Regions from separate parts of the Emergencia sp. JLR.KK010 genome, predicted to be linked through region 1. Evidence: predicted binding sites of a transcription regulator. Region 1 holds the regulator's gene; each other region holds the start of a gene.
The links. Region 1 encodes LexA, which represses DNA repair genes until DNA is damaged. Its sites were predicted from a motif close to AGAACANNTGTTCT; they were not measured.

Region 1 (3,286 bases):
AAGCCTGTACTCATTACGGTGACACCATGAGGATTCTCCTGCGGAGAAAGTTTTGCCAGAGCAAAGGACTGTACAGGACCGATGATCAGTGCACTACCGCAGATAACAGGAATGTACAAAATTGCCAGCAGAATCGAAGATTCTGTGTGAACCAGAGAGAGTGCAGCGGTGCAAACTCCGATACAGAGGAAACCCAGCGGCAGCAGTACTTTTCCGCCTTTTTTATCATAAATCTGTCCTGCAATCGGTGCAATCACACAAGATAAACAAATAGCAGGGAACAGCACCATTGACGCATTGAACGGTGACATACCTATGCCGCTTTGCATAAACAATGGTATTACAATGTTCATTGCGAAGATAACCAGCAGGGAAATCATGTTGATGATAACGCCGATGGAGAATGCTTTGATTTTAAGCGGACTTAACTGAATAAGCGGCTCAGTCAGAGTTCCCTGTCTTTTAACAAAGAAGATCAGGAAGATAATGCCGATAATTGCAGCTAAAAGAGCGATGGTTACATTACCTGCTAAAACAGTAGAAATACCGTAAAGTATACCGATCAGTGCCAGACTGATGAAAATGACCGACAAAACGTCCAGCTTTGGATGGGTCAGTTTTGCGATATTCGGCAGAAGTACTGCGCCGCAAAGGAAGCAAAGCAGAGATAAGCCGCCGAAGACCCATAATAGCACATGCCAGTCAAAGAATTCTAACAGTGCGCCTGCAACGATGACACTGCTGGAAGGTCCCAGTGTTGTCATGGCTCCCATAATACCCATGAAAGTACCCAGTTTTTCTTTTGGAGCGACTTCCAGCGTGATATTCATGCCGATTGGAATCAGCATACCTGTACCCAGAGCCTGGACGATACGTCCAATGAGAAGAACTGAAAAATTGCTGCTGACAGCGCCAATAACACTGCCGACAATGAGAAGACCTACGGTAAATAAGTACAGTTTTTTAGTCGGAATGCTTTTATATGCAAAAGCAGAGACCGGAACCATGATTGCAGCGCCGAGCATATATGCGGCTGCCAACCATTGTACAGTGCCGACACTGACATGAAAATCTTCCATGACAGCAGAAAATGATACATTTAAGAACGTTTCGTTAAACGTTGCGAGAAAAGCAGAAAAGGCAGCAACAAAGATAATTAGTTGATACTTGGTTGTTTTTTCTTTGGCGCCAGATTGCGTCTTTGGGTTGTGTGTTTCAACCATTTCAAAACTCCTTTCGATTTTGACAAGAATAAACACACAAAACTAAACGCTTTTCAAAACTTCGGAAAGGCGCAGCGTGAGACAATAAAAAACACACGCTTAGCCTGTACCGTAATCAGATTTACGAGCGCTTGCTCTACGTGTGTCGTTTGCCATTTATATAATTGATAATATTATTTTAACAGATTTTAAAAATCGGGTCAAGTGTGGAAAAAATTGTAAATTCTTCCTGCGATATGATTGGGTTTAACTAAAATATCGGAAGACACCTTTGACCTTGCCAAGAACCTTGACGTCCTGCACGATAATAGGACTCATAGTGTCATTCTCCGGCTGCAGTCTGATGTGACCGTTTTCTTTGTAGAAGGTTTTGACTGTGGCTTCGCTTTCGAAGCCGTCAATCATAGCGACTACGATTTCGCCGTTTCTGGCAGTGCTTTGCTGTTCAACGAGAATCAGGTCGCCATCCATAATGCCTACATTAATCATACTCTCGCCGCAAACTCTGAGCATGAAATTGGAACCGCCTGCATACTGGGCAGGAATCGGAAAGGTTTCTTCTATATTCTGTTCTGCAAGGATCGGTGTACCTGCAGCAACTCTGCCGACTACGGGAACATCGATAATATCTTCGCGATGAAAGTCCTCTGCATAAGATGGTGCAGTGGAAGTCGAAGATTCTGATACCTCTTTCTCCATGTCGACAACCATAAGCGCTCTCGGTTTGGACGGGTCCTTCTTCAGATAACCCTGCTTGACAAGGCTTGCGATGTCCTTGTGAGCGGTAGAGGTGGACTTGATATTCAGAGCACTGCAGATTTCTCTGACCGTAGGAGGGTAGCCCTTGGTTCTGATCTCATCCTTCATAAAATCTAAAATTTTCTGTTCGCGTTCTTTAAGCTGATTCATAATACCCTCCGTTTATTTGCTTAATTGAAATTCTTTGTTCGTATTATATCATAAAACGAACAAAAAGTAAACATTTGTTCACGATTATTTAAAAATGATTTTGCAATTATGCAGAATAGATGATAAAATAAAAAAGCTGGCATTTGCTGCCGATACATTTTATCAGGAAATATATAAAGGAAAATTTTATGATTATCGTTACTCTTTGCAAATTACTGCTAGCGCTTACAGTTGGCTACTATTTGAACAAGAAAGACATATTTACAAAGGACGTGAATCAGAAGCTTTGCACTTTTGTCATTGATGTCTGTCTGCCGCTGATTATCTTAACCTCACTCAGTGAAGCCGATGGAGATATGAGCAAGGGTCTTTTGATCAAGTTTGTATTAACTGGCGGCGCATTTTACTGTGTGATTCCGTTTATTGCAAAGGCAATCAACGTAGTTACAAGAATCCCAAAGGAAGACCGAGCCGTCTACGAACAGTTTTACATCTTTGGTAACACGCTGTATATGGGATATCCTGTGACGGCATCCCTCTATGGAACTGGGTGCATTTTCCAGCTGAGCATCTTCCATTTGGGTTTTGATATTTTATACTATACCTACGCGAGATGGCAGATTTGCAAGGGTGCTGGTACAGCAAGCGAAAGACTTTCTCTGCGGGAGCTTTTGAATCCCGGAACGGTGGCTTCGCTTCTGGCGCTTGCCATGTTCTTTGGTGGGGTAAAAATGCCAGATGGCGCAGCGGAGGTGTGCAATTTTATCGGAGAGATGGCGTCACCTCTTTCTATGGTCGTAATCGGTGCAAATATCGGAACTTATTCCATCAAAAGTATTTTTCGCTGTGATAAGAAGCTGTATTCGGTTGCGGCGATTCGCCTTTTAGTATTCCCGGCGGCAGTTTATGCGGCGATGACTTTCCTAGGTTTTGAGGGTGTGTTTCGTGGTTCTGCTGTGATTTCTTTAGGAATGCCGGTTGCGGCTATGGTTTCTATGGGATGTACGGAACAGGGCTATAAGGAAGAATTGGCATCTGCCGGCGTAATTTTATCGACTTTACTGTCGCTGCCGATGATTCCGGTGCTTTTGACGCTGCTGGGATAAAAGTTATTTCAATCCCAGGCTGGTTAGCTTATAGTTGAGAGCCTGTTT
Region 2 (3,286 bases), 570 kb from region 1:
ATATTCCTGTGGGGTTCCCTGATTATGACGGTATATTCCGGGATAGAATATATTTGGAAGAATAAAAGCGTGTTCTCTATGTAAACCAGTGAGAGTTACGCATAATCAAGATTTTGCATGGAAGTGGAGGAGCATGCGATGAGGACTGCAATTTTAAGTGTCGGAACGGAGATTCTCTTTGGTCAGATTACCAACACTAATACTGTATATCTTTCCCAGCAGTTAAATCTGCTGGGTTTTGACGTTATGTATCATTACACGGTGGGTGATAATTCTGGACGCCTTTCTGAGATGATTGAAATGGCTTTTCGCGATTGTGACCTGGTAATCACCACGGGAGGTCTTGGGCCGACAGAAGATGATTTGACAAAAGAGACAGCCTGCAGGGTTTTGCACGATGAACTGGTGCTTCATGAGCCAAGTATGGAGAGGCTGGTTGCCAGAGCAAAGGCATACGGAAAGCCGATGACTCCTAATAATTATAAGCAGGCGATGATGCCTAGCAGGGCAGAGGTGTTCAGCAACGAAGTGGGCAGTGCGCCAGGACTAGCCCTTTGCGAGGATGAAAAAATGATTATCTGTATGCCGGGACCGCCGCGGGAGATGACATGGATGTGGGAAAACAGAGTGCGTCCATACCTGGAAAAGCTGCAGACCGGCGTGATTTACTACAGAACCCTGCGCATGTTCGGCATTGGCGAATCACTGTTGGAAACCAAGCTTTTGGACTTGATTGATGCGCAGACGGATCCGACCCTTGCCACCTACGCAAAGGAAGGCGAGTGCAGCGTGAGAATCGCTTCCAAGCGTGCGACCTGCGAGGAAGCCGTAAAAGCCGTGGAAAATATGATTGCACAGGTTTCTGAAAAGGTGGGCGAGTATATTTACAGCGTTGACGATGAGGAATTGGCAGATGTGGTTGCAAAGAAACTTCTTGAACGAAATATTTCCGTTTCAGCTTGTGAATCCTGTACCGGAGGGCTTTTTTCCGGGGCGCTGACTGATACGCCCGGGATTTCAAAGGTCTTTGACCGGGGACTTGTGACTTATACCTACGGCGCAAAGATGGACGAGCTGGGCGTGAAAGAAGAAACGTTAGCAGCGTATACGGCGGAAAGCAGTCAGGTAGCGAAAGAAATGGCTGAGGGTCTTGCAAAAAAAACTGGCAGCAGACTCTGTATCTCTGTAACCGGCATTGCAGGACCAGGTGGCGGAACCCCTGAAAAACCAGTGGGGCTGATTTATATCGGCTGCGTTTTTGATGGTCATACAGAGGTAAAAGAAGTCAGAATGCGCAATGTGAGCCGCAAATGGAACCGGCATTACGCTGTGCTCAGCATGTTTGACATGATAAATAAGACGATTGACCAGACATGGAATTAAATTCAATTGTTGACATATAATGTAAAATATGTTATAGTGAGTATGAACGGACAGAGACTTAAGGAACAAATAAAATTTGTAAAAAATTTTTATGCAAAAAAGCCTTGACCGAAAGCAAATAATAGGGTATTATAATTTAAGAACAAACGTTCTTTATTGGAGGTAAAGTATGGCTACAGCAAAAGAACAAAAAAATGCAAAGAACCCGAAGAGTGAGAAAGAACAGAGAGAAGCGGCATTGCAGGACGCAATGGATCAGATTCAGAAACAATTCGGTCAGGGCGCTATTATGAAGCTTGGCGACAATACCAAGATGAACATAGAGACCATTTCGACAGGATCCATCAGTTTGGATTTGGCAACCGGCGTAGGCGGTGTGCCGAAGGGAAGAATCGTAGAAATCTACGGACCAGAATCTTCCGGTAAGACAACATTGACGCTACATATCGTTGCAGAAGCACAGAAGAAGGGCGGCAAGGCGGCATTTATTGACGCAGAACATGCGCTGGATCCTGTCTATGCAAAGAATTTGGGCGTTAAGATTGATGAGCTTTTAGTATCTCAGCCGGATACAGGAGAACAGGCACTGGAGATTTGTGATATGCTAGCACGCAGTGGTGCGCTGGATGTTATCGTAATCGACTCCGTTGCAGCGCTAGTTCCTAAAGCCGAAATCGAAGGCGACATGGGAGATAATCACGTGGGTCTTCATGCCAGACTGATGTCTCAGGCACTTAGAAAGATTGCAGGTAATGTAAACCGTTCTCACACTTGTGTGGTTTTCATCAACCAGCTCCGTGAGAAAATCGGGGTCATGTATGGAAGTCCGGAAGTTACCACAGGCGGACGCGCTCTTAAATTCTATTCTTCCATGCGTTTTGACGTCAGAAGGGTGGAAACTATAAAAAGCGGCGACCAGATGCTTGGAAACAGAACTAAGGTCAAGATTGTTAAGAACAAGGTTGCTCCGCCGTTTAAACAGGCAGAATTCGATATCATGTATGGAGAAGGCATTTCTAAGGCCGGAGATGTTCTGGACAGTGCAGTAGAATTGAAAATCATTGACAAGGCAGGCTCCTGGTACAGCTATGCCGATGATAGAATCGGACAGGGGCGTGAGAATGTGAAGAAGTGGCTGCAGGAGAATCCAGACATGCTGGACAAAGTTCAGAATCAGCTTTTAGAAACACTGCAAGAACAGCAAGGGGAAGCAGCACCTGTATCTATGGATGGCATGATGGTTGATGAAGACGGTGTGGTAATCGAATAGTTTATTTACAGCAAGCGAAAGCTGTGCGGCATTTTTCCTTAAGAGAAAGACGCACAGCTTTTTGTGAATACTGTTTTTTATAATTCATTTTCATCATCATGTACTGGAGCATTAAAGTCGATATCTTGAATATCTATTTCATTATCAAAATAGTTGGTATCAGTGTCAACTGAAAAGTCATTATCAAAGAACCATTTATATGCGCGGTTACCTATAATTTTAGTTTCTGTAAAATCAAGACCTCCGCCGACAATAGCGCCAACGCCTGGAAGCATTTTTGTTAAATTAAAAATTCCTTTTGTTCCTGATTTTGTTATAAATCTAAATCCTACTTTTTGGTTTATTCTAGTTAAAACTCTACCGGGTATTTTTTTGATGAGTCCATTTGTTAATTTCATACCAAATTTTATGCCGGACTGCTTTAAAATATTATTAAGTGCAACGCCTGCAAGGCACGCATATACAAAAGTTTGTGTCTGGTCACTGTTCAATTCATAATCAGCCATATGGCTGTCATGGTAAAGTTTGAAAACCACCATTAGTACTTTTAAGCGATTTTTGCGAAAAAGGTACGAAAACCTGCAAATTATTTATATCCATTATATGAAAAATAAGGAATTTACTTCTGTATAA
Region 3 (3,286 bases), 520 kb from region 1:
ATATCAAGAGCATAGTCCTCCATAGCGGAATAAAGCACTTCTTCTACTGATCGGTTCAATCTATGAATTTCGTCAATAAATAAAACATCGTTCTCGTTGAGATTCGTTAAAATGGCAGCAAGATCTCCAGCTCTTTCAATAGCCGGCCCCGAGGTAATCTTGATATCCACTTCCAGTTCATTGGCAATAATCCCCGCCAGCGTTGTCTTTCCCAGGCCTGGAGGACCATAAAACAGCACATGGTCTAGAGGTTCTCCCCTCAGTTTCGCTGCTTCAATAAAAATCTTTAAGTTTTCTTTTGCAGTCCTCTGTCCGATAAAATCATCTAAATGCTGCGGACGCAGGGTTGTCTCCTGCCGCTCTTCCATAAATCCCATTGCACCCGACTGGGTAATTCTCTCTTCCATCATCTAGCCTCAATCTATCCTTATCTATCTTAATTTTATCCGTTAAAACAAATACTTCAGCGCATGTTTGATATAATCCTCGCAGGTCAGATCATTTTCTTTCACCTTGCCGATCGCTTCCATCGCCTCATTCTTGCTGTATCCCAGTGCAACCAGCGCAGCAATAGCCTCACTTCTCTCGTCAGTAACAGGCACATACACATCTCCTGCAGCCATGGCTGCGTCGTCCTCAAAGGTTCCAACCTTATCCTTTAGTTCCAGAATCAAGCGTTCTGCAGTCTTCTTGCCCACACCATTTGCAGACGAAATCGCCTTGACATCACCAGAGGCAATAGCCCGCCTAAGTTCCGACGGCGGCAGTGCACTCATCAGCGCCATCCCTGCCTTTGCTCCCACGCCGTTTACCGTAATCAAAAGTTCAAAAAGCTCCAGACTCTCCTTATCGGAAAAGCCGTAAAGACTAACATCATCTTCCTTCACAATCATGGAAGTAAACACCTTCACCTGCTCTCCCTCTGTATGCTTATATAATACGGAGTTTGCTGGAATGCTCACCTCAAAACCAAGACCGCTGGCAGACTCTATGATAACTGAACTGTTCAGTCCCGGATGAAATATACCTTTTATAAATCTAATCATGGATTCTCCTTATCTCCCACTCAATTTAAAATTTCTAACTCTGTTGCCGGCTGCATGACCATGACAAATTGCCGCAGCCACCGCATCTGCCGTATCGTCGGGCTTCGGTACTTCCTTTAGGTTCAAAATCGCCTTAACCATAGCCTGTACTTGTTTCTTGTCTGCCCTTCCATAACCTACCAAAGCCTGCTTAATCTGCAGCGGCGTGTATTCATTAATCTCAAGACCTCCATTAACACAGGCAAGGACTGCAACGCCTCTGGCTTGTCCCACCATAATAGCTGTCTTAGCATTATTATTGAAAAAAAGTTCTTCTATCGATGCTACCTCTGGCTTGTATTCTGCTATGATTGCAGATAGTTGCGTATATAAATGCTGCAGACGCAGAGGCATTTCCATCTTAGCATCTGTGGTTACCGCGCCGTAATTCACAACAGAAAAATGATTGCCTTTCATATCTAAAACACCCCAGCCTAAAATCGCGTAACCAGGGTCAATTCCTAAAATTCTCATAGCCTTATTTCCTCAGTTGAATCAATCTATTTTATTTATTATAGCATAAGAACATACGTTTGTCTACGGGATTCCCTTTAATTTCTTCAAATAATACGACTTTCTTTTCCGAAAAAAATCTGTTATAATACGATTAGGAATAGGATTCTGAACAAAAAGGAGATTATTATGCGTTATTCAAGACAAAACAAGATTTTGGAACTCATTGCAAATAACGAGATCGAAACTCAGGATAAACTGGCATCTATGTTGAAGGAAGAAGGTTTTGAAGTAACACAGGCTACGATATCTCGAGATATCAAGGAACTTCAGCTGATTAAAGTGCTTTCCGGCAGCGGCAAATACAAATATGCCGTCAGCGCACGCCAGGATGCGCCTATTTCCGATCGCTTTGTAAAAATTTTCAGAGAAACTATCACATCTTTTGCTTCAGCACAGAACTTAATTGTCATTAAGACGTTATCCGGCTGCGGACCTGCTGCTGGTGAAGCGGTTGACTGCATCGGGCTTCCTCATGTTGTCGGTTCTGTAGCTGGTGACAATACCCTGCTGATGGTCATCGACAAAGAAGAACACGTGGAAGAGATTCTCTCTATTTTCAACGATATGCTAATTATGAGGTCTAAAGGACAATGATCAATCACATCAGTATTCAAAATTTCGCAATTATAGAAAATACAGAAATCGATTTTGAAGAAGGACTGAATATCATTACAGGAGAAACCGGCAGCGGTAAATCCATTGTAATAGAAGCAATTAGCCTTGCTCTCGGAAGCAGGGCTGATTCTGCTTTTGTCCGTCATGGTGCACAAAAAGCCGTTGTACAGCTTGCTGGCGAACTATACGGAGAAGACATCGTCATCACCAGAGAAGTATCTGCTGCCGGTAAGAATCTATGCAAACTCAACGGACAGCTGGTCACTTTGGGAGAACTTTCCGAAATCTGCCGCCGTCTTGCTGATATCCACGGTCAGTACGACAATCAGTCCCTGCTCAACCCCGATAACCACATCAGGCTGGTAGACAGCTTCCATGGTGAACAAATCACTCCAATAAAAGAAGCCTATCAGGTCGCCTACGCTTCCTATCAAGACACAAAATCACGACTGACCAAGCTGCTTTCTGCAGAACAGGACAACCTGAAAAAACTGGATTTTTATCGTTTTGAACAGAGTGAAATCGAAAATGCCCATCTAACACCTGGCGAAGACGAAAGCCTATCAGAGAGAATTTCTATCCTGCAAAACAGTGAAAAAATCTTTGATGCCATTGAAACCGCTTACGGACTTCTCAGCGATGGCGACCGCGATGTGCTCTCTTCTATGGGTACCGGACTTCATGCACTTCAGAGTATCAGCGAATATTCCAAGGAAATTCAAACTTTGACAGAAGAGTTCGCAGACATCTATTATCGCCTGGAAGACCTTTCTTCCGAACTTCGTAGAATTCGTGATGACGTCACTTTCTCCCCTGAGGAGCTGGATGATTCTATCACAAGAATCTCCCAAATCGACGGTCTCAAGAAAAAATACGGCTCCACCATTGAGGAGATTTTAACATATTACGACACTATTTCTGAAGAACTAAAACAGATTGAGAATTTTGATGACGTAAAAGCGCAGCTTCAAGCCGAAACAGATGCAGCATACAAGGCCCTGTCCGAAAAAGCTGCGCAGCTTACCGAAGTTCGTAAAGCCAGTGCAAAAGAACTGGAAAACGCTATCGAA

Region 2: recA (recombinase RecA) is a predicted target of LexA. The motif match lies at 1,523-1,536, and genes of this name have one in related genera.
Region 3: ruvC (crossover junction endodeoxyribonuclease RuvC) is a predicted target of LexA. The motif match lies at 1,608-1,621, and genes of this name have one in related genera.

What each region holds. Positions count from the first base shown of each region.
Region 1 covers NZ_CP143550.1:2,696,991-2,700,276, reverse strand. The annotation lists gene V1225_RS13015 (MFS transporter) at 1-1,223, opposite strand, end outside; gene lexA (transcriptional repressor LexA) at 1,470-2,132, opposite strand; gene V1225_RS13005 (AEC family transporter) at 2,321-3,238, shown strand; gene V1225_RS13000 (sigma 54-interacting transcriptional regulator) at 3,242-3,286, opposite strand, start outside.
Region 2 covers NZ_CP143550.1:2,122,643-2,125,928, reverse strand. The annotation lists gene pgsA (CDP-diacylglycerol--glycerol-3-phosphate 3-phosphatidyltransferase) at 1-84, shown strand, start outside; gene V1225_RS10200 (competence/damage-inducible protein A) at 139-1,383, shown strand; gene recA (recombinase RecA) at 1,553-2,653, shown strand; gene V1225_RS10190 (hypothetical protein) at 2,731-3,159, opposite strand.
Region 3 covers NZ_CP143550.1:2,173,929-2,177,214, forward strand. The annotation lists gene ruvB (Holliday junction branch migration DNA helicase RuvB) at 1-410, opposite strand, end outside; gene ruvA (Holliday junction branch migration protein RuvA) at 450-1,046, opposite strand; gene ruvC (crossover junction endodeoxyribonuclease RuvC) at 1,056-1,559, opposite strand; gene V1225_RS10495 (arginine repressor) at 1,728-2,195, shown strand; gene recN (DNA repair protein RecN) at 2,192-3,286, shown strand, end outside.